Regions from separate parts of the Rhodoferax sp. GW821-FHT02C08 genome, predicted to be linked through region 2. Evidence: predicted binding sites of a transcription regulator. Region 2 holds the regulator's gene; each other region holds the start of a gene.
What was found. Region 2 encodes sigma-54, which starts transcription at its own class of promoters, with help from an activator protein. Its sites were predicted from a motif close to TGGCANGNAANCTGCTTT; they were not measured.
Positions count from the first base shown of each region.

Region 1 (7,806 bases), on a different contig from region 2:
TCTATACGTACTACACGCTCCAGCTCCACCCAGTGGAATTGCAGGGACGCATAGGGGTTGCCCGCCAGTTCTTGGCCCTTACGGCTTTCGTAATTGGTGTACCAAACGATGCCACGGGCATCAAACCCTTTGATCAGCACGATACGGGTCGATGGCCGCAAATTGTGTGCCACCGTAGCCAGGGTCATGGCATTGGGTTCGGGTACCTGGGCGTCTACAGCCTCGTTCAGCCACTGTTCGAATTGCTGTAGCGGGTCTGCGTGAGATGCCTCTTCATTGAGTTCTGCGCGCTCGTAGCTTTTACGCAGATCGGCAAGCTGGGTAGTAGTTAGGCTCATGGCTTGGATTGTGCCGCCGAACCAAGCCTGATAAGCCGCCATGGCCATCCATGGGCGGCTTAATTTCAGACCCTGCAGCGGCGATTGGGCTACTGCAGGTAGGGGCTTAGAAGAAGCCCAGCTTCTTGGGGTTATAGCTCACCAGCAGGTTCTTGGTCTGTTGGTAGTGGTCCAGCATCATCTTGTGGGTTTCACGCCCTATGCCTGACTCCTTGTAACCACCAAAGGTCGCGTGGGCAGGGTAGGCGTGGTAGCAGTTGGTCCAGACCCGGCCGGCCTTGATGGCACGGCCCATGCGGTAGGCCACGCCGCCATCACGGCTCCAAACGCCGGCTCCCAGGCCGTATGGCGTGTCGTTGGCAAGCGCCAAGGCTTCAGCCTCATCCTTGAATGTGGTCACGGCCAGCACCGGGCCAAAAATTTCTTCCTGGAAGATGCGCATCTTGTTGTGGCCCTTGAACAGGGTTGGCTGAACATAGTAGCCGCCAGCCAGATCGGCTGGCATGGTTGCGCGTTGACCGCCCACCAGCAGTTCAGCGCCTTCGTTGATGCCGATATCCATGTAAGACATGATTTTGTCCATCTGCACCTGGGACGCCTGGGCACCCATCATGCAGTCGGTGTCCAGCGGACTGCCTTGCTTGATAGCTTTGACGCGGGTCAGCACGCGGGCCATGAACTTGTCGTAGATGGACTCGTGGATCAAGGCACGCGATGGGCAGGTGCAGACCTCGCCCTGGTTGAAGGCGAACAGCACCAAGCCTTCGATGGCTTTGTCGAAAAAGTCATCGTCTGCGTCAGCCACGTCGGCAAAGAAGATATTGGGCGACTTGCCACCCAGCTCCAGCGTCGCCGGGATCAAATTGGTAGCGGCAGCCTGGGCGATCACCCGGCCTGTGGCGGTAGAGCCGGTGAAGGCGATCTTGGCAATACGTTTGCTGGTGGCCAGCGACATGCCGGCTTCGCGGCCAAAGCCATTCACCACGTTCAGCACACCCGCTGGCAGCAGATCGGCGATCAGCTCCAGCATCACCATGATGCTGACTGGTGTGGATTCGGCCGGCTTGAGCACTACGCAGTTGCCGGCCCCTATGGCGGGCGCCAGCTTCCAGGCGGCCATCAGGATAGGGAAGTTCCAGGGAATGATCTGGCCCACCACGCCCAGGGGTTCGTGGAAGTGGTACGCAATGGTGTTTTCGTCGATCTCGCTCAAAGCGCCTTCCTGGGCCCGCAGGCAGCCAGCAAAGTAGCGGAAATGGTCGATGGTCAGCGGAATATCCGCGTTCAGAGTTTCGCGGATGGGTTTACCGTTGTCCACGGTTTCGGCGTAGGCCAGCTTTTCCAGGTGGGCTTCCAGGCGATCGGCGATCTTCAGTAGCAGATTGGAGCGCTCGCCAGCCGAGGTGCGGCCCCAGCTATCAGCCGCGGCATGCGCGGCATCCAAGGCCAGTTCGATGTCTTCTGGACCCGACCGGGCGGCTTGGGTGAATACTTTGCCAGAAATAGGCGTAATGACGTCAAAGTACTCGCCTTTGAGGGGGGCAACCCATTTGCCGCCAATGTAGTTGTCATAACGCGCTTTGAACTGTACGGGGGCATTGTCGCTGCCGGGATGGGGATAAAGCATGGATGTCTCCTTTTGGGTTATTGAGCACTTGCAAGTTAGTGCGCAGCAAGTAGTGCAGGGTGTGTGCCACATGCTTTTGTGGGCCGTGAAAGCCGGTTTCCTGCGCGAAAGTAGCGGTACGCCGCACTCAATGGGCCTGCAGTTGTCAGCTTGTTGTGGGACAGGTGTTCCAAAATGGAGCAGCCACAACCAGGCTTGTGTTAAACCGCTTGCACATATGCGCCAGCTCACTACAGTGGCACTACATGACTGCACCCGGCACGTACCGGGCGTGGCAAGGAGACAGACCATGGATTCCGGACACAGTACCGTTAGAACGCCCGCGCTGGCCCTGCGACAGGCACGGCGCCAGTTATTGAACCAAGGAGATATCCCCAAGGAGCTGCTGGGCGACAGGCTGGCGCGCTCCTGGGGGCGCAGTCTGTCCTTTGGCTTGCAAGCCAGCGGGCGTACACCGGGGGCGCCCCATGCATCTTCGGCGCAACTGACCCGGGCCTTGGAACACCAACGTGAGCTGGTGGCCCACGCCCGGCCGGTGATGGAGTTTGTTTTTGAGCAAACCCGTGACAGCGACTGCATGGTGGTGTTGGCTGATGGCAGCGGCATGCTGCTGCACACCCTGGGCGATGACGATTTCCTGGACCGGGCCAGCCGCGTGGCCTTACGCCCGGGGGCAACCTGGCACGAACAATATAGGGGTACCAATGCCATTGGTATGGCCATGGCGGAGCAGTCTCCGGTGGTGGTCCATGCCAGTGAGCACTATCTTGAGCGCAATGGTTTTCTGACCTGCGCCGCAGCACCCATACACGACCCCGCTGGACGTTTGCTGGGCGTACTGGATATTTCTGGTGACCACCGTGGCTACCACCCGCACACCTTGGGCCTGGTACGGTCAGCGGCCCGCATGATCGAGCACAAGCTATTTGAAACCCGTTATGCCGGCCAGATCAGGCTGCGCTTCCATACCCAGCTGGAAGGCATAGGAACGGTGACCGAATGCCTATTGGCCTTGTCTGAAGAGGGCTGGATTCTGGGCGCCAATACCGCGGCCCTGCAATGGCTGCGACTGCCCCGGGACAATATGGGCCGGGTGCCGCTTGAGTCGGTGTGGCCATTGGCGCATGAAATATTGCCTATTGCTGGCACTGCACGCCAATTGCGCAGCCCCGACGGGCGGCCGCTCTGGTTGCGTGTGGACGGCGGGCGTGTGCGTGCGGTCAGCATTACGGGTAATCTGCTCCCGAAGAGCCTTCCTGCCACCGACCCATTGCAAGCCCTGGATACCGGTGACTGCATGTTTCGAGCTGCCCTGGACAAGGCGCGCCGCGTGGCCGGCAAGCTGATTCCCTTGCTGTTGCAGGGCGAATCTGGGGTGGGTAAAGAGGTGTTTGCGCGGGCCGTACATGCGGCCGGTCCACGCAAGGACGGGCCTTTTGTGGCGGTCAATTGCGCGGCCTTGCCTGAGTCCTTGATCGAGGCCGAGCTGTTTGGCTACCTGCCAGGTGCTTTTACCGGAGCCCGTCGTGAGGGTTCGCCTGGCCGCCTGCGTGAGGCGCAGGGCGGTACGCTGTTACTGGACGAAGTGGGTGATATGCCGCTGGCTTTCCAGGCTCGGCTATTGCGCGTGTTGCAAGAGCGCGAGGTACAGGCCTTGGGCGGCGGCAAGTCGGTCGCCGTGGACTTTGCACTGGTGTGCGCCACGCATCGCAACCTGCGGGAAGAAATGCAGGCAGGCCGCTTTCGGGAGGACCTTTACTACCGCATCAACGGCCTGACGTTGTTGCTGCCCCCATTGCGCGAACGCAGTGACCAGTCAGCCCTGGTCGAGCGGCTGCTGCAGTCGCTGGCGCCAGGCCAGGCGGTACAGCTGGCTCCCGTAGTGGCGCAGGCTTTTGCTGCATTCTCCTGGCCAGGCAATGTACGCCAGCTGGCGAATGTTTTGCGCACCGCCTGTGCGCTGCTAGATAGCGGCGAGAGCGTGATCGATTGGCAGCATTTGCCTGACGATTTTGTCCAGGATGTGCGCGTGTCCACGCCGCAAAAAGATGAAATTGACGACGGCCGCTTGCATACGCAGGCGGTGCGAACCATGGAGCGGGTGCTGCAGCAATGCGACGGCAATGTGTCCCAAGCGGCGCGCCAACTGGGCGTCAGCCGCAATACGCTGTACCGCAAATTGGGCTCCAAATAAGGCCTGTGGTGAGGTTGCGGCCAAGGGTTTGCCCTGGGGCGTTCGTAACCCACTGGTAACTGCGGGGCGGTACAAAATTGCAGTTAAGGGGTACCATGGAGGTTGTAATTTTGTTACCAAAAAACATGAAACTCCACCCCACCGTTAGCGCGGTCACAGACCGCATTCGCGCACGCAGCGGGCCTAGTCGCAGCGCGTATCTGGAACGCCTTGAGGCCGCTGCACAGCGCAAGCCCGGTGCCGAACGCATGGGCTGCGCCAACGTGGCCCATGCATTTGCCGGCATGCCGAACAATGACAAGTTCAAGGTGGTTGCCGAAAAAGCGCTGAACATCGGCATCGTGACCGCTTACAACGACATGTTGTCGGCCCACAGCCCGCTGCTCACATACCCGGAGTTGGTCAAGGCCGAAGCCCGCCTGCATGGCGCCACGGCCCAGGTCGCTGGCGGCGTGCCCGCTATGTGCGATGGCGTGACGCAAGGCACGCCGGGAATGGAGTTGAGCCTGTTCAGCCGGGATGTCATTGCCATGGCTACTGCGGTCGCTCTCAGCCACGATATGTTCGATGCCGCCCTGATGCTGGGTGTGTGCGACAAGATCGTGCCAGGCCTGCTGATTGGCGCGCTTCAGTTTGGCCATTTGCCCATGGTTTTTGTGCCTGCGGGGCCGATGCCATCCGGCCTGTCCAACAGCGCCAAATCCAAGGTGCGCGAGCAGGCGGCCCAAGGTTTGGTTGGCCGTGCCGAGCTACTTGAGGCGGAATCTGCCGCCTACCATGCGCCCGGCACCTGCACTTTCTACGGTACCGCTAACAGCAACCAGATGCTGCTGGAAGCCATGGGTCTGCATGTACCCGGCACGGCTTTTGTGGCCCCCGGCGGCGCACTGCGTGATGAACTGACCCGCGAATCGACCCGTACTGTGCTGAGTGCCGTCAAATCCAAACGCTTCGCCCCCATTGGCAAGGTGGTGGACGAGCGCTGCATCGTCAATGCCATGGTAGCTTTGGTGGCCACCGGCGGATCCACCAACCATTTGATTCACTGGGTCGCGGTAGCCGCTTCAGCCGGCATTGTGATCGACTGGGACGACTTCAGCGCATTGTCTGATGTGGTGCCCACGCTCTCGCATGTGTATCCCAACGGCAGTGCCGACGTGAACCAGTTCCAGGCCGCAGGCGGCCCCGGCTTCATCATCCGCGAGCTGCTGGATGCCGGTTTCATGCATGAAGACGTGTTGACGGTGCGCGCCGGTGGTATCCGTGAATACACAGGCGTGCCGGTACTAGCCGGTGACAGCCTGCAGTGGGAACCTACAGGCCCGTCCAAGGACACAAGCATCGTGCGTCCAGCCAGTGCGCCGTTCAGTGCAACAGGTGGTTTGAAGCTGTTGCAGGGCAACTTGGGGCGCAGCGTCATCAAGGCATCCGCCGTGCCGGAAGACCGCTATGTCATCGAAGCGCCGGTGCGCCTGTTTGATTCGCAAGAGGCACTTCATGTGGCCTTCAATGCCGGAGAACTAAACCGGGACGTGGTTTGTGTGGTGCGTTGGCAAGGCCCGAAGGCGAACGGTATGCCAGAGTTGCACAAACTGACGCCACCGCTGGCCGTGCTGCAAGGTAAAGGCTACCGGGTGGCGCTGGTGACCGATGGCCGCATGAGTGGTGCATCGGGCAAAGTGCCCTCGGCCATCCACGTCTCTCCCGAGGCGCTGGCCGGTGGCCCGCTGGCCAAGTTGCTGGATGGCGACGTGGTGCGCCTGGATGCGATTGCTGGCACCCTGCAGGCCCTGGTGCCTGATGATGAATGGGCTGCGCGGCCATTGGCAACCATGCCTGAAGCCTTGCGCGTGGCCAATGGCTTGGGCATGGGCCGTGAATTATTTTCGGGCATGCGTCGCAATGCCCTGACTGCAGAACAAGGAGCTCTCACATGGATGTAAACAAGAACGCAAACGGCCGCTGGACGGCGCGCCAGGTCATGGAAGACGCGCCGGTGATCCCGGTGATCGTGCTGAACGACGTCGCCCATGCCGTGCCGCTGGCGCGCGCCCTGGTGGCGGGCGGCATCCGTATGTTGGAAGTCACGTTGCGCACACCGCAGGCGCTGGAATGCATAGAGCGCATCGCCAAGGAAGTCCCTGAAGCAGTGATCGGTGCGGGCACCATCCGCAGTGCGGCGGATGCGGCAGCAGCGGTCAAGGCAGGCGCCTTGTTTGGCGTCAGCCCGGGCTACACCCGCGCGGTCGGCCAGGCTTGCCGCGATCTGGGCTTGGCACTGTTGCCTGGTGTGGCCACTGGTAGCGAGGTCATGATGGCGCAGGAAGACGGCTTTACCGAGCTGAAGTTTTTCCCTGCCATGCAAGCGGGCGGCCCGGCCATGCTGAAGGCCTGGAGTGGTCCATTTTTTGACGTGAAGTTCTGCCCCACTGGTGGCGTTACCTTGCAGAACGCGCCGGACTTTCTGGCTCTGCCCAACGTCGTGTGCGTCGGCGGCTCGTGGATCGTACCGACGGATGCCATGAAAGCCGGCGACTGGGGGCGCATCACCCAGCTGTGTCTGGACACGGCAGCTTTGAAGAAAAAAGTGGCCTAAACCAGAGAATCAATAAAGCGCCTCCCGAGGCGCTTTTTTTCAGACTGAAAACGGCGTTTGCGCCAGGAACCTGCCCGCTATGCCGAGCGTGAACAGGTTAGGTGACTGTGCGCGGGGCATATTCGCTTTCACGCGGGCGTAGAACTGGCCGTAGTTGCCGATGAAACCACCGTGGTTCCAGACCTTCAATACCTGTTCGGTGAAGGCGCCGTTGTGGTCGCCATCCATCGAAGTCTGGTTGTCCTGGCAACCGGAAATCAATAGCACCGAGGGCTTGAATTTCTTCACGATGGCCGTCAGGCGGCTGCTGGCCGCGACCTGGGCCAGCGCGGTGTCCGGATCAACTGCTGCCGTGCCGGCGGCTTTGGCTACCTCTGTTTGCAACTTGTCATAGAAGGCCTGGTGGTCGCGGTAGACACGCATCGCTACGGCCGTGGGCATGGCGCGTTCTCGCGGTCCGGTTGGCATGGCCCGGGTGACGGAGCCGCTGTGGCAGCTGTCGGACAGCACCAAAATGCGCACGCCCGCAGCGAACTGGCTGAGCTCGAAATACAGCTCGTCGTCGATCAGCTGCCCGTCATACAGGCACCAGGTTTCGTCTTGTTTGTCGGCTTCGTCGCCGTTGGCGTCGGGCACCTGGCCACCGTGGCCCGAGTAGGTAAGGAAGAACAGGTCGCCGGCACGCAGGCTCTTGGCTGCGTTGCGAATTGCCGCCAGGGCTTTGGCGCGCGTGCCATGCCTGGTCAGCAAGACGGTGGACTTCATGCCTTTGGACTTGGCGATGGCCGCCATGTCGTTGGCATCAAACTCGCACGCCGCCAGCGGTCCGGTCCAGCCCGAATAGGCAGCGCCACTGACGGCATTCAGACCGATGTGCAGCGACAGCGCTTTGGCCGCTGCGGGCGTGGTGGTTTTTGGGCTGGCCATGGTGTCCCCCGTGTAGTAGTTGGAGGGGCATATTCCGTCCGCTTGTCTTCAACTGTCAAGCGGCGACGCAGGGCGGGGGAGTGGCTTTGTTACAGACCGGTACCGCCGGCGTGCTCTGCACGTT
Region 1 covers NZ_JBWKVR010000010.1:9,712-17,517, reverse strand. The annotation lists gene pdxH (pyridoxamine 5'-phosphate oxidase) at 1-338, opposite strand, end outside; gene exaC (acetaldehyde dehydrogenase ExaC) at 445-1,965, opposite strand; gene AC07VY_RS13775 (sigma-54-dependent Fis family transcriptional regulator) at 2,255-4,159, shown strand; gene edd (phosphogluconate dehydratase) at 4,285-6,102, shown strand; gene eda (bifunctional 4-hydroxy-2-oxoglutarate aldolase/2-dehydro-3-deoxy-phosphogluconate aldolase) at 6,093-6,755, shown strand; gene AC07VY_RS13760 (caspase family protein) at 6,795-7,682, opposite strand; gene gloA (lactoylglutathione lyase) at 7,772-7,806, opposite strand, start outside.
Region 1: the regulator sigma-54 is predicted to act here: its motif matches at 2,017-2,034, upstream of exaC (acetaldehyde dehydrogenase ExaC).

Region 2 (7,806 bases):
GAAGGCTCGGCTTTTCTGGAGGACTGCCAGCGCGTGCTGGGCGACTTGGCGAATGCCGAGGCCAGTGTGTCAGCCGGCGGTGTCAAGGCTAGCGGGCATTTACGCATCACCGCGCCGGCCGGTTTTGGCCGCCGCCATGTGGCGCCGCTGGTGCCCTGGTTCCGCGAGCGCCACCCAGAGGTCACGGTGTCGCTGAACCTGAGCGACCGGGTGGTGGACCTGGGCGGCGAGGGCTTTGACTGCGCGGTGCGGGTGGGCGACCTGCCCGACTCCAACCTGGTCAGCATGCGCCTGGCCGACAACCGCCGCCTGTGCGTGGCCACACCCGCTTTTCTGCAGCGCTTTGGGACGCCGCAGCACCCCAGTGAGTTGGCGCGCTTTGCCTGTCTGGCCTTGTCCAGCGAGTCGTCACAGACGCGGGGCTGGGCCTTCCAGCTGCCGGTGGCGGGCGGTGACAAGGATGCGGTTGAACTGTTCTATACCAAGCCCAGCGGCCCGCTGGCCTGCAGCGACGGCCAGGTCTTGCATGACTGGTGCCTGGCCGGCTATGGCATTGCCTGGCGCAGCACCTGGGAGGTGGAGGCCGAGATTGCCAGCGGCCAGCTGGTGTCGGTGCTGGACGCCTTTGCTGCGCCGCCGAACGGCATCTACGCGGTGTTCACGCAGCGCAAGCACCTGCCGCTAAGGGTGCGGCTGTGGATCGACTTTTTGAAGCTGCACTATAGCCAACCGGGCTTCTGGACGAGTGCAGATCGCAGCGGACGGGCCTGAAAACACAAAAACCCGGCGAACCGGGTTTTTGACGGGGAGGGCGGAGGTTCAACCCTTCAGACAGTCGCTCATGAACTTCTTGCGCTCGTCGCCCTTCAGTGCCTTGGTTTTGGCGTCGGCGTTGCAGGTCTTCATTTTTTCCTGTTGCGTGGGCTTGGCATCTGCTGCGGCTGCAGGTGCATCGGCGCTCAGGCAGGCTTTTACGGCAGCCTTGTATTCATCGCCTTTTTTGCCCTTGGCTTCTTTGCTGCAGGCCGACATCTTGGCTTGCTGGGGCGTGGGCTCCTTGTCGGCAGCGTGGACCAGGCCCATAGACAGAGTCAGACCCAGGGCGGCGACGAGAGGTAATAGTTGTTTCATGCAGGCTCCAGAAGAAGAGGTTGTGGGGTAAATCCTGTGCGCAAGGTCCGAAGACGACTGGATTGCAACCCATAACGCCGCAATGCGCAAGCCGGATGACGCGAGGGGTGGGCACCCCCCGGTAAAATCCGGCCATGCTCTCAGTCAAACACGAATTGCTCGCGGCGCTGGCCGTCGGGCTGGAAAAAATTGCCCCCGGCGCTGGCGCCAAAGCCGCGTTCGAGTCCCCCAAAGTGGCCGCACACGGCGATTTCGCCTGCACCGCCGCCATGCAGCTGGCCAAGCCGCTCAAGCTGAACCCGCGCCAGCTGGGTGAAAACCTGCGCGTGGCCCTGCTGGAGCAGCCGGCGTTCGAAAAATGGGTCGAGGCCATCGACATCGCCGGCCCGGGCTTCATCAACATCAAGCTCAAGCCCGCTGCCAAGCAGGAAGTGGTGCGCGAGGTGCTGTCCGCTGCTGCCAGCTTCGGCGTGCAGCCCAGCAACAACCAGCACATCCTGGTGGAATTCGTCTCGGCCAACCCCACCGGCCCGCTGCATGTGGGCCATGGCCGCCAGGCGGCGCTGGGCGATGCCATCTGCAACCTGTACGCCACCCAGGGCTGGGACGTGTACCGCGAGTTCTATTACAACGACGCCGGCGTGCAGATCGCCACCCTGGCGAACAGCACGCAGCTGCGTGCCAAGGGCTTCAAGCCCGGCGACGCCGAGTGGCCTAGTGGTGAAAATGCGGCCGCCTACAACGGCGACTACATCGGTGATATCGCGCAGGACTTCCTGGCCGGCAAGACCGTCAAGGCCGACGACCGCGAAGTCACGGCCTCGGGCAAGGTGGATGACCTGGATTCCATCCGCGAATTCGCCGTGGCCTATCTGCGCCGCGAGCAGGACCTGGATTTGCAAGCCTTCCAGGTCAAGTTCGACAACTTCTACTTGGAGTCCAGCCTGTACACCAGCGGCCGGGTGGACGCCACCGTCAAGCGCCTGCAGGAAGCCGGCAAGACCTACGAGCAAGACGGTGCGCTGTGGCTGCAGTCTACCGACTACGGCGACGACAAGAACCGCGTCATGCGCAAGACCGACGGCAGCTACACCTACTTTGTGCCCGACGTGGCCTACCACATCGCCAAGTGGGAGCGGGGTTTCACCAAGGTGGTGAACATCCAGGGCACCGACCACCACGGCACCATCGCCCGGGTGCGCGCCGGCCTGCAGGCGGCGAATGTGGGCATTCCCCAGGGCTACCCCGACTACGTGCTGCACACCATGGTGCGGGTGGTGCGCGGCGGCGAAGAGGTGAAGATCTCCAAGCGCGCTGGCAGCTATGTGACGCTGCGCGACGTGATCGACTGGACCAGCAAGGACGCGGTGCGCTTCTTCCTGCTGAGCCGCAAGCCCGATACCGAATACACCTTTGACATCGATTTGGCGCTGGCCAAGAACAACGACAACCCGGTGTACTACGTGCAGTACGCACACGCCCGCATCTGCAAGATGCTGCGCGATTGGGGTGGCGATGTGGCGTCGCTGCAGGGCGTGGACCTGTCCAGCCTGCTGGTGCCGCAGGCCCAGACGCTGATGCTGCAGCTGGCCAAGTACCCCGAGATGCTGACAGCCGCTACCGAAGGTTTTGCCCCGCATGACGTGACCTTCTACCTACGTGAGCTGGCCGCCAACCTGCATAGCTACTATGACGCCGAGCGCGTGCTGGTGGACGACGAGCCGCTCAAGCTGGCCCGCCTGGCCCTGGTCGCCGCCTGCGCGCAGGTATTGCACAATGGCTTGGCAGTACTGGGCGTGGATGCTCCGGAAAAAATGTAATTGACAGCAAGCATGACAAAACAAAAGCAAAGCGGCGGCACCATCCTGGGTTTCATCATCGGGGTGGTGGTCGGCCTGGGCTCGGCGCTGGCGGTGGCGGTCTATGTCACCAAGGTGCCGGTGCCGTTCATGAATGGCAAGACCCAGGCCAATGGCGCCGACCACGACGCGGTCGAAAGCCAGAAAAACAAGGACTGGGATCCGAATACCCCCTTGCACGGCAAAAACCCGGTGCGCTCTGCGGCGCCCGCGGCATCCGGCGCGGTGGATGCGGCGACTCCGCTGGTGGTGCCGCCACCGGCGCCAGCGGCGACTCCGGCCGTGGTGCCCACGCCACCAGCGGCCGTTGCGGTGAAGCCGGATGCCAAGCCGTCGGCCGCAGCCTCGGCCGACCCGCTGGGCGATCTGGCCAAGGTCAAAGCCAAGGCGGCTGCGTCTGCCACCGTGGCCACGGCACCTGCGCTGGCACCCACAGCCGAGCCGTTTGAGTACTTCGTGCAGGCCGGTGCCTACCGTACGCCCGAAGATGCCGAGGCCCAGCGTGCCAAGCTGGCCATGATGGGCATGGAAGCCAAGGTTACCGAGCGCGAGCAGTCCGGCCGCACCGTCTACCGTGTGCGCATGGGCCCGTACGCCAAGCGCGACGATGCCGAGCATGCCAAGGACCGGCTGGAAAGTGCCGGTAGCGAAACCACCCTGGTGCGCGTGCAGCGTTGACCAGTTCTCTTGAAGCTGGTGCTGCGCGCTGAACTTTTGCGCTCGGCACCGATCCGACCCCCCACAAGGAGTGATTTGCAATGAAACGTCGTGAGTTTTCGCTGGCTTCAGCGGGTGTGCTGGCTGGTTCCACGCTGGCCGTAGGTCATACCGGTAGCGCCCTGGCGCAGGGCAAGCCGCCCGTGGCGGGCACGGATTACCTGGTGCTGGACAAGCCAGTCGCAACAGAAGCCCCGGCCGGCAAGGTCGAAGTGATCGAGTTCTTCTGGTACGCCTGTCCGCATTGCAATGCGTTTGAGCCCACCTTGGTGGAGTGGCTCAAGCGCCTGCCCAAGGATATTGCCTTCAAGCGTGTGCCAGTGAACTTCCAGGACAGCTTCATCCCGCCGCAAAAGCTGTACTACACGCTGGAGGCTCTGGGCCAGCTGGACGCCCTGCATGGCAAGGTGTTCAACGCCATCCATGTGGAGCACCAGCGTCTGGACAAAGATGATCTGGTGATCGCCTGGGCCGTGAAGCAGGGTCTGGACAAAACCAAGTTCACCGAGACGTACCAGTCTTTTGGCGTCAGCACCAAGGTGCGCAAGGCGTCCCAGCTGCAGCAGGCCTACCAGGTCGCGGGCGTGCCCGCTTTGGGCGTGGCTGGCAAGTTCTACACCGATGGCAGCCAGGCGCAGACCATGCCGCGTGCATTGGCCGTTGTGGAATATCTGGTGGCCGAGCAGCGCAAGAAAGCCTGATCCCGGCATGGCCGGCAAGGCCGGAGAGATGAAAAAGCCCGCGTCAGCGGGCTTTTTTCTGGCTACGTCCAACTCGGGGTGAGGGGCCGTTACAATGAATTGCAAGATTCGTGCCTCTATGAAAATCAACACCCTACTCTCACTGCTCGTGGTTTGTTTCGTCGGTCTAGGCGGAGCGGCCCACGCGGAAAAAGCCGACAAACTCAAGCCTATGAATATCGAGGCGGACGCGGCGCGTTATGACGATCTGAAGCAGACCAATGTCTTTACCGGCAAGGTGGTGATGACCAAGGGCACCATCATCATCCGTGGCGCCCGCGTCGATGTGCGCCAGGATGCCGAGGGCAACCAGTTCGGCGTGGTGACGGCGGAGCCGGGCAAGCTGGCGTATTTCAAGCAAAAACGCGACGGCCTGGACGAATACATAGAAGGCGAGGGCGAAACCATCGAGTACAGCAGCAAGCTGGACAACGTGCGCTTCATCAAGCGGGCCATTTTGCGTCGTCTGGTCGGCAGCAAGGTGAACGACGAAATCACCGGCGAACTGATCGTCTATGACAACACCACCGATGTATTCACCGTGGACAGCGGCACAGCCGGCAGCAATCCCGGTGGCCAGAATGGCCGCGTACGCGCCATGCTGACACCCAAGGCTGCAGCGTCGGCCGCTAGCGGCACGGCAGCTGCCGGGCCCGCCCCGGTGCTACGTTCCACCAGCACGCTGGAGGGCGTGAAGAAGTGACGGCGGTGGTGGAGTCGGGAGAAAGCCGCCTGGAGGCGCGCCATCTGCAAAAAGCCTACGGCAAGCGCAAGGTCGTGAAAGACGTGACGCTGGCCGTCAAAAAAGGCGAGGTGGTCGGTTTGTTGGGCCCCAACGGCGCGGGCAAAACCACTTCCTTCTACATGATCGTGGGCCTGGTGCGGGCCGATGGCGGGCATATTTCCATCGACGGCCAGTCGGTGGAGCACATGCCCATCCACCGGCGTTCGCGCCTGGGCCTGAGCTATCTGCCCCAGGAAGCCTCGATTTTCCGCAAGCTCACGGTGGAAGAAAATGTGCGCGCCGTGCTGGAATTGCAGCACGACAAGGCCGGCAAGTCCCTCACCCGCGCCGAGATCGAAAAGCGCCTGACGGCGTTGCTGCAGGATTTGCGGGTGGAGCATTTGCGCGATTCGTCGGCCATGGCCCTGTCTGGTGGCGAGCGCCGCCGCGTGGAAATCGCCCGTGCCCTGGCCACCCAGCCGCGTTTCATTTTGCTGGACGAGCCTTTTGCCGGTATCGACCCGATTGCGGTGATCGAGATCCAGCGCATCATCGGCTTCCTGAAGTCGCGTGGCATCGGCGTGCTGATCACCGACCACAATGTGCGCGAAACGCTGGGCATTTGCGACCACGCCTACATCATCAGCGACGGCAATGTGCTGGCCGAGGGCACGCCGTCCGAGATCGTGGACAACGCCGATGTGCGTCGCGTCTACCTCGGCGAACATTTCAAGATGTGATGCTCCGATGAAGCAAGGCTTATCCCTACGCGTTTCACAGCATCTGGCGCTGACGCCCCAGCTGCAGCAGTCCATCCGCCTGCTGCAACTGTCCACCCTGGAACTGAGCCAGGAAGTGGACCAGATGCTGGACGACAACCCGTTTCTGGAACGCAATATGGACGAGGCTGCACGTGAGGAGTTCGGCTTGGCCCAGTCCGACACGCCGGTCAGCACAGGGGAGCGCGAGGCTGAAATTGCTACAAGTTCTGTAGCTGAATACGCAAGTGAATCCAGCGTAGAAGCCCCAAATGATGCCGAATCCCCTTTAACCGGCGGTGACGACACCAGCTGGGATGGCGATGGCACTTCCGAGATCAAACCCGACGACAGCGAATGGGGCGGCGATGCCCCGGCGCGCCAGAACAACCTGGGTGAAGACGGCGAGATGGACGCCACCGAGCTGGCCCGCAACCAGGAGTCGCTGACCAGCTTTCTGCACCGCCAGGCCCTGGCCCTGCGGCTGGGTGAGGTGGACCAGGCAGCGCTGCGCTTTTTGATCGAATCGCTGAATGACGACGGCTACCTGGAAGACGATTTCGAAACCCTGGCGCGTGGTCTGGCGGGCGACGACGCCGAGGCCGTGGAAGAGCTGGTACACCGCTTTACCGTGGCCCTGAGCCTGCTGCAAAGCCTGGAGCCGGCGGGCGTGGGCGCGCGGCATCTGGGTGAATGCCTGTTGCTGCAGCTGGAGGGTTTGCAGCCCGTGCTGGGCGATGACCCGGCGCGCAAGGTGGCCATGCGCATCTGCCGCCAGTCCATGGACCTGCTGGCCCGGCGCGATGTGAAGCGCCTGGCCCAGTTGTGCCGCGCCACCGAGACCGATATCAAGGCTGCCATGGCGCTGATCGCCCGGCTGGAGCCCAAGCCGGGGCGGCGCTTTGTCGATGTGGAGCGCAACATCGTGGTGCCCGACGTGATCGTGGTCAAGGTCGGGCGTGGCGCCCAGGCCCGCTTCCGGGTGCAGCTGAATGCCGAGGTCATGCCGCGCCTGCGCGTGCACGATATCTATGCCAATGCGCTGCGCCAGCACAAGGGCGGCGGCAAGGATTCGTCGAACAACGCCGCGCTGCAGCAGCGTCTGCAGGAGGCGCGCTGGTTCATCAAGAACATCCAGCAGCGCTTCGACACGATTTTGCGGGTCAGCAACGCCATCGTGGAACGGCAGAAGAACTTCTTCAGCCACGGCGCGCTGGCCATGCGTCCTCTGGTGCTGCGCGAGATCGCCGACGAGTTGGGACTGCACGAGTCCACCATCAGCCGCGTGACCACCGCCAAATACATGGCCACGCCCTACGGCACCTTCGAGCTGAAGTATTTCTTCGGCTCGTCCCTGGGGACGGAGACCGGCGGCAATGCGTCCAGCACCGCGGTGCGCGCGCTGATCAAGCAGTTTGTCTCGTCCGAAGACCCAAAGAAGCCGCTCAGCGACAGCCAGCTGTCCGACATGCTGAAAGAGCAGGGCATTGAATGCGCGCGTCGCACCGTGGCCAAGTACCGCGAAGCGCTGCGCATAGCCCCCACGAACCTGCGCAAAGCGCTGTAGAACATGCTCTCCCCCAGGCCGCGTGCACGGTATGCCGCAGCTGGAGGAAAGAGCTTCGCCCCCGCTTGCCCCAGGCTGCGTAGCGTGACACCATGGAAATAACGATATGAACCAACTCCAATTATTTTTACCCTGCGCCGCCGGCGTGGAAGAGCTGCTGGCCGAAGAGGTGCATGGCATTACCGGCCTGCAGGGCGAAGACCTGCGGGTGATGCGGGGCGGCACGCTGGTGCGCTCCTCCTGGCGCGACGCGATGCGGCTGAACCTGCACAGCCGCCTGGCGCAGCGCGTGCTGATCGAGCTGTCCAAC
Region 2 covers NZ_JBWKVR010000023.1:48,050-55,855, reverse strand. The annotation lists gene AC07VY_RS21975 (LysR family transcriptional regulator) at 1-771, shown strand, start outside; gene AC07VY_RS21970 (PsiF family protein) at 820-1,131, opposite strand; gene argS (arginine--tRNA ligase) at 1,266-2,951, shown strand; gene AC07VY_RS21960 (SPOR domain-containing protein) at 2,964-3,668, shown strand; gene AC07VY_RS21955 (thiol:disulfide interchange protein DsbA/DsbL) at 3,749-4,408, shown strand; gene lptA (lipopolysaccharide transport periplasmic protein LptA) at 4,527-5,150, shown strand; gene lptB (LPS export ABC transporter ATP-binding protein) at 5,147-5,911, shown strand; gene AC07VY_RS21940 (RNA polymerase factor sigma-54) at 5,919-7,496, shown strand; gene AC07VY_RS21935 (THUMP domain-containing class I SAM-dependent RNA methyltransferase) at 7,603-7,806, shown strand, end outside.

Region 3 (7,806 bases), on a different contig from region 2:
GAAAAAAAACCGGATGCACACAGATGCTGTCCATGCGGCAATCACTGTGAGGGCCGCGCAGTGTAATAGGAGCTACCTCATGTTTTTTGCCACCAACATCCCCGCATCTGCCCGCTTCGTGCGCCCAGCACACAGCCTGCGCGCACTGCATCGCCTGCTTGAAGAAAACCATGCCAGCGCAGCCCAAGCAAGCCACAACGTGACCCAGGACGAGACCAGCTACACCCTGCAATTCGACGTGCCCGGCATCGCCAAAGAGCAGCTGTCCATCGGCATCGAAGGCAACGTGGTGCGACTGGAAAGCCTGCCCGATGCGCCCCGCAAATACAAGGCGGCCTACGAATTGCCGCAGGACATTGACGTGTCGGCCAGCGACGCCAAGCTGGAAAACGGTGTGTTAACGCTGAAGCTGGCGAAGAAGGCGCCGGTCAGCAATGTGTCCACCCTGACCATCAACTAAGGCTGATAAAAGCGACTAAAGACTGTCCAAAGGCCAGCGCGGTTTCACGTCGAACGCATAGGTTCGCGTGGCCGCCTGCAGGCCGGACTGCAGGCGCATGGCGCCGGCCATGGCAATCATGGCTCCGTTATCGGTGCATAGGTGCAGCTCGGGGTAGTGCACGCGCACGCCGGCTTTGGCGCAGACAGCATTCAGCTGGGTGCGAAGCGCTTTGTTGGCCCCCACGCCGCCAGCAACAACCAGGCGGCGCAAGCCAGTACGCTGCAAGGCTGTAACCGATTTCTTCCACAGCACCTCGACAATCGCCGCCTGGGTACTCGCGGCCAGATCGGCTTTACGTGATTCCAGATCGTCGCCCAGCTTCTTTGCCTGGGTCATCACCGCAGTCTTCAAACCGGCGAAGGAAAAATCCAGATTGCCGCTGTGCAGCAAGGGGCGTGGCAGCTTGAATGCAGCTGGGTCGCCCTGTTCTGCCTGGCGTGACAAGGCCGGGCCACCGGGATAGCCCAGGCCCATCAGCTTGGCGGACTTGTCAAAGGCCTCGCCAGCGGCATCGTCAATGGTTTCGCCCAGCATCTCGTAACGGCCCACGCCGTCAACGCGCATCAGCTGGGTATGGCCGCCAGAGACCAGCAGCGCGACAAAAGGAAATTCCGGCGGGTCGGCGCTCAGAAACGGTGACAACAAATGCCCTTCCAGGTGGTGCACGCCCAACACGGGCTTATCCAGTGCCGCACCCAGCGCGCAGGCCACGCCCGCACCCACCAGCAAGGCTCCGGCCAGCCCCGGGCCACGGGTGTATGCCACCACATCCACATCGACCAGGCTTTGGCCCGACTCGGCCAGAACCTGCTGGGTCAGCGGCAGCACGCGGCGGATATGGTCGCGGCTGGCCAGCTCGGGCACCACGCCGCCATAGGCCTGGTGCATCTCGATCTGGCTGTGCAGAGCGTGTGACAACAACACGGGCAAATCCGAGCCCTCGGCACGCACCAACGCTATCCCGGTTTCATCACAGGATGATTCAATACCTAGTACCAGCACAATAGACCTCTCGCTTTTTCAGCACAGCAACCAAACGCTGGAGTTTAGAACGTGTTCCCAGGTGACCCCTGCTTTCCAACCGCCGTGCACCTTATTGGCGCAAATCTTGCGTATTTCCCGCCATGAGCCCTTCCCTGCGTATCGTGGTCATTGCCCCGGATCTGGACATACTGGACCCGTCGGACAGCCATGCGTTGCTGCAAGCCGATCGCTCACGTGCACTGCGCATCGGACTGCTGGAAAACAACTACAACCTGATCGCCAGCCTGCCCGCCGACGTGTTCCTGACCGAGCGCCTGGCCCAGCTGCAACCCGACATGATCATCGTGGACGCCGAGAGCGAGGCGCGCGATGCCCTGGAGCATGTGGTGATGGCCACGCGCAATGCCCCCCGCCCCATCGTCATGTTTACCAATGACGGCGACACCTCGCATGTCAAGGATGCGGTGGCCGCGGGTGTGTCGGCCTATATCGTGGCCGGCCTGTCGGCCGACCGCATTCGCCCCATACTCGACGTGGCCATGGCCCGCTTCGAACACGAGCAGGCCCTGCGCACCGAGCTGGCCGTGACCCGCGTGGAGCGCGATGAACACAAGGCCGAGCTGCACAACCGCAAGATCATAGACCGCGCCAAAGGCCTGCTGATGCAGCGCCAGGGCATCACCGAACCGGAAGCCTACGACAAGCTGCGCAAAGCCGCCATGGACAAGAGCATGAAGCTGGTGGAAGTGGCCCAGCGCATACTCGATGTGGCCGAGCTGCTGGGCTGAACCGGTGGAATGCACCAACCCAGTGCCAATTTGTTTCATAATGAAACAAGGCCATGGCGCAATCTGCATATGACCTTACAGCTATCAAATAAGTAGCAATAGCGATTTTCAAGGCTGGCACAGGGCTTGCGGAAACAGACCTAGCTGCAGCGCCCTAGACCCTCTGCACACCAGACACACAGGTCGGCTTGGCTGAGGACTACTTGGTTTTTGCAAACACCGAATCCACTTTGACACCCGTATTAGCCCCATTTGCCCGAGCCCAGCAGGCGACCGTGCATGCCGCAAAGCCCGTCAATCTGCACCGGGTGCTGGACACACTGGTCAACAACCTGGAAGGTATGGCCTACCGCTGCCTACCGGACGGTCGCTGGACCATGCGTTTCGTCAGCCAGGGCTGCACGCGCCTGTGCGGCTATAGCGCGCACGAGCTGCTAGACCCGCAACACATCACCTGGGAAGCCATTACCCACCCCGACGATCGCGCCCGGGTACGCCAGGAAATCGGCGCCGCTATTACCCAGAGCCAGCGCTTCACCGTGTACTACAGCATCACCACCCGCAGCGGAGAAATCCGCAAGGTGAAAGAGCAAGGCATACAGGTCACGGACGAGGCCGATCAGCTGGTGCTGGAGGGCTTCATCGAGGACGTGACCGACGTCCACCTGACGCTGGAGGCCCTGGCCCATGCCGAGCTGCGCTACCGGCAAATCTTTGAACACGCCCGCGAAGGCATCTTCCAAACCACGCTGGATGGCCGCTACATCGCCGCCAACCCGGCACTGGCCCTGCTCTACGGCTACGCCACTCCAGAGGAGCTGATCGCCGACCTGTCCGACATCGACCGCCGCCTGTATGTGCAGCCCCATCGGCGCGAGCGCTTCGCCCGGTTGATGGCCGCGCACGGCGAGGTCAGCAACTTCGAGTCCGAGGTGTACCGGCGCGACGGCAGCAAGATCTGGATTTCCGAGAACGCCCGCAGCGTTTATGACAGCCAGGGCGCCTTCATCTGCTTCGAAGGTACGGTGCAGAATATTTCCGAACGCAAACATCAGCTGGAGCAGCTCGAATACCAGGCCAACTACGACACGCTGACCGGCCTGGCCAACCGCAACCTGCTGCGCGACCGCATCGCGCCCGCTATATCCCATGCCGAGCGCCTGGGGCATTTCCTGGCCGTGGTGTTCATCGACCTGGACCACTTCAAACTCATCAACGACAGCCTGGGCCACGACGCGGGCGACCAGCTGCTGGTGGAGATTGCGCAGCGCATCCGCGCCTGCATGCGCGCCTCGGACACGGTGGCCCGCCACAGTGGCGACGAGTTTGTGCTGCTGCTGAACGAGCATATGCAGGCCCACTCAGTCATTTCGCACCTGCAGCGCCTGCTGGGGCAGATCAACCAGCCGGTGCACCTGCAGGGCCGTGCCTTCCAGATGGGCGCCAGCATGGGCGTGGCGCTGTACCCGCAAGACGGCAAGGATGCGCAAACCCTGCTCAAGCACGCCGATGTGGCCATGTATGCGGCCAAGGAGCGCGGACGCAACAACTTCCAGTTCTTCACCCCCGAACTCAACCAGGTGGCCGACGAGCGCCTGAACCTGGGCACCGCCATGCGCGTCGGGCTGGAGCGAAACGAGTTCACCGTGGCCTACCAGCCCAAGGTGGATGCGCAGGGCCGCATCACCGGCCTGGAGGCGCTGGCCCGCTGGCACAGCGCGCGCATAGGCACGGTGGGACCAGACCGCTTCATCCCTATCGCCGAAGAGACTGGGCTGATAGGCGCGCTGACCGACACCATCCTGCGCCAGGCCTTTGCCGATGCTTGTAGCTGGGCGCCAGTGCAGGGCCGCCAGTTGTCGGTAGCGGTGAATCTCTCGGCCAAGCTGTTTCTGGCCAACGACCTGGTGGCGCGCATCCGCAATCTGCTGCAGGCCAGCGGCCTGGCGCCGCAGCGGGTCGAGCTGGAGATTACCGAAAGCGTGTTCCTGCACGATATGGGGCGTGCCGTGGTACTGCTGAACGAACTCAAGGCCCTGGGCGTACGCCTGGCCATGGACGACTTCGGCACCGGGTATTCGTCGCTGTCATATCTGCGCAGCCTGCCGCTGGACACCATCAAGATAGACCGCTCGCTAATCACCGGCATCGAACAGGACGAAGACCTGGCCGTGATTGCCTGCGCCATCGTGAACCTGTGCAAAAACCTGCGCAAATCGGTGGTCGCCGAGGGTGTGGAAAACCGTGCCCAGTTCGACTTGCTGCACGCCAAGGGCTGCGACGGCTTTCAGGGCTATCTGTTTTCCAAGCCGGTGCACCAAGACGTGTTGCGCAAGCTGTTGGCCCAGGCCCGGGGCACCATTTTGCTGCCGCCGGCCGAAGCCCTGGCCTACTGAAATGATGCACTGCACAAGAGCAGTGCAAAACCCAGCTTAAAAACAAAACAAGCACCAGCGCAGACAAACAAAGCGCAAGCAGCTATATTTTATATAGCAATCAACGACAAAACAGCCTGGCACGGTGTTTGCTTAAATAAACCAAGACCAAGGTTGGTCCCATGGCAGCTGGAATCCAATGGCGGGTTGCAGCGATCAGTTTTCGGACAAAGGCGTCCCCATCCGTTCGGGCGGCTGCACATGCAGCCCCGAGCGCGATGAGGACGCCTTTTTTGTTTTTGGCCCCGACTTTCACATTCACTTTGGGAAGCTTGCACATGACCGATCTTTTGACCACCAAACTGAGCCGCCGCACCGTGCTGCAAACCGCGGCAGTAGGCGCCGTAGGCATCAACCCGGCGCTGCGTGCCGCAGTCTACGCCCAGGGCTCCGACAAGCCCGAAAAAGAAGAAGTCAAGATCGGCTTCATCCCGCTGACCGACTGCGCCAGCGTGGTGATGGCTTCGGTGCTGGGCATCGACAAGAAATACGGCGTGAAGATCATCCCCAGCAAGGAAGCCAGCTGGGCCGGCGTGCGCGACAAGCTGGTCAACGGCGAGCTGGACTTCGCCCACGTGCTGTACGGCCTGGTCTACGGCGTACACCTAGGCATCAGCGGCCCCAAGAAAGACATGGCCGTGCTGATGACGCTGAACAACAACGGCCAAGCCATTACGCTGAGTAAAAAGCTGGCCGACAAGGGTGCCGTCAACGGTGCCGGCCTGGCCAAGCTGATGGCTACCGAGAAGCGCGAATACACCTTTGCCCAGACCTTCCCCACCGGCACCCACGCCATGTGGCTGTACTACTGGCTGGCTGCCAACGGCATCAACCCCATGAGCGACGCCAAGGTCATCACCGTGCCACCGCCACAGATGGTGGCGAATATGCGCGTGGGCAATATGGACGGCTACTGCGTGGGCGAGCCCTGGGGCCACCGCGCCATCATCGACGGCATCGGCGTCACTGCGCAAACCACGCAGGACATCTGGAAGGACCACCCCGAAAAAGTGCTGGGTACCAGCGCCGAATTCGTTAAGAAATACCCGAACACCGCGCGCGCCGTCACCGCCGCGATTCTGGAAGCCGGCAAGTGGATCGACTCCGGCCTGGCCAACAAGAACAAGATGGCCGAAACCATTGCCGACAAGAGCTACGTCAACACCAGCGTGGACGCCATCAACCAGCGCATCCTGGGCCGCTACCAGGACGGCATGGGCAAGACCTGGGACGACCCGAACTACATGAAGTTCTACAACGAAGGCGCGGTGAACTTCCCCTACCTGTCCGACGGCATGTGGTTCCTGACCCAACACAAGCGCTGGGGCCTGCTGAAGGACCACCCCGACTACCTGGCCGTGGCCAAGCAGATCAACCAGATCGACATCTACAAACAGGCCGCCACCGCCAGCAAGACACCCGTGCCCAAGGACGTGATGCGCAGCGCCAAGCTGATGGACGGCATGGTGTGGGACGGCAAGGACCCGAAGAAGTACGCCGACAGCTTCAAGATCCACGCCTGAACTTGGCTCCCCCCCAGGCTTCGCGCACTGCGTGTCGCTTTCGCCAACCCCCTACAGGGGGCGATACCAGTGGCCCGGCAAAGCCGGTTCCACGGTATCCCGCGAAGGGGAAACGCTCAACCTTCATCTACCTAGGAGAACCCCATGGTCAGTGCTGTATTCCACTCCCCCGGCGGCGTCGAATTTGACGAGCCCGCTACCACGATTGCTCCCAAAATGCTAGCTACCACCGCAACACCTACCAGCGCCAACGCCGTAAAAGACGTAGCACCCAAGCTGCCCTATGACTGGCGTGGCCTATGGCTGAAAGTGCTGCCGCCGGTGCTGGGCCTGGGTCTGCTGATCGGTATCTGGGCGCTGGTGTCGATCGGCACCTCGTCCAGCATCCCCTCGCCTTACGAGACCTTCCAGCAGGCGGTGGTGCTGTTCAGCGACCCGTTCTACCGCAAGGGCCCGAACGACCAGGGCGTGGGCTGGAACGTGCTGGCCTCGCTGCAGCGCGTGGCCGTGGGCTTTGGCCTGGCGGCGTTGGTGGGCATACCGGCCGGCTTCGTGATTGGCCGCTTCACCTTCATGAGCCGCATGTTCAACCCGCTGATCAGCCTGCTGCGCCCAGTGTCGCCACTGGCCTGGCTGCCGATTGGCCTGATGGTGTTCAAGGGAGCGCACCCGGCAGCCATCTGGACCATCTTCATCTGCTCGATCTGGCCCATGGTCATCAACACCGCGGTGGGCGTGCAACGCGTGCCGCAGGACTATATGAACGTGGCCCGGGTGTTGAACCTGAGCGAATGGAAGATCGTCACCAAGATCCTGTTCCCCTCGGTTCTGCCCTACATGTTGACCGGCGTGCGCCTGGCCGTAGGCACAGCCTGGCTGGTGATCGTGGCCGCCGAGATGCTGACGGGTGGCGTGGGCATCGGCTTCTGGGTCTGGGACGAATGGAACAACCTGAACGTCAAGAACATCATCATCGCCATCTTCGTCATTGGCATCGTCGGTCTGGTGCTGGAATACGCGCTGATCAAGCTGGCCACCGCATTTACGTTTGAAGAGGTGAAATCATGAGCATCCCATCCATCCCCGCCCATGCCGTCCCCAAGTACATCGAAATCCAGGGTGTGGAGCAAACCTTCCGCACCGCCAAGGGCAGCTTCCCGGCGCTGCGCGACATCGACCTGACGATTGCCAAGGGCGAGTTCGTGGCGCTGATCGGCCACTCGGGCTGCGGCAAGTCCACCCTGCTGAACCTGATTGCCGGCCTGACCAACCCCACCCGGGGCACACTGATCTGCGCCAACCGCGAGATCAAGGGCCCCGGCCCGGAGCGTGCCGTGGTGTTCCAGAACCACTCGCTGCTGCCCTGGCTGACCTGCTTTGAAAACGTCTACCTGGCGGTAGAGCGCGTATTCGGTGCTGGCGACAAGTCCACCGGCGCCGCCGCCGAAAACAAGGCCCAGCTGAAGGCCCGCACCGACGCGGCCCTGGCCCTGGTCGGCCTGACCGCCGCCGCGCAAAAGCGCCCCGGCGAAATCTCCGGCGGCATGAAGCAGCGCGTAGGCATTGCCCGGGCC
Region 3 covers NZ_JBWKVR010000003.1:101,791-109,596, reverse strand. The annotation lists gene AC07VY_RS04620 (Hsp20/alpha crystallin family protein) at 80-460, shown strand; gene tsaD (tRNA (adenosine(37)-N6)-threonylcarbamoyltransferase complex transferase subunit TsaD) at 476-1,507, opposite strand; gene AC07VY_RS04610 (ANTAR domain-containing response regulator) at 1,627-2,274, shown strand; gene AC07VY_RS04605 (putative bifunctional diguanylate cyclase/phosphodiesterase) at 2,550-4,670, shown strand; gene AC07VY_RS04600 (CmpA/NrtA family ABC transporter substrate-binding protein) at 4,988-6,232, shown strand; gene ntrB (nitrate ABC transporter permease) at 6,377-7,300, shown strand; gene AC07VY_RS04590 (ABC transporter ATP-binding protein) at 7,297-7,806, shown strand, end outside.
Region 3: the regulator sigma-54 is predicted to act here: its motif matches at 1,600-1,617, upstream of AC07VY_RS04610 (ANTAR domain-containing response regulator).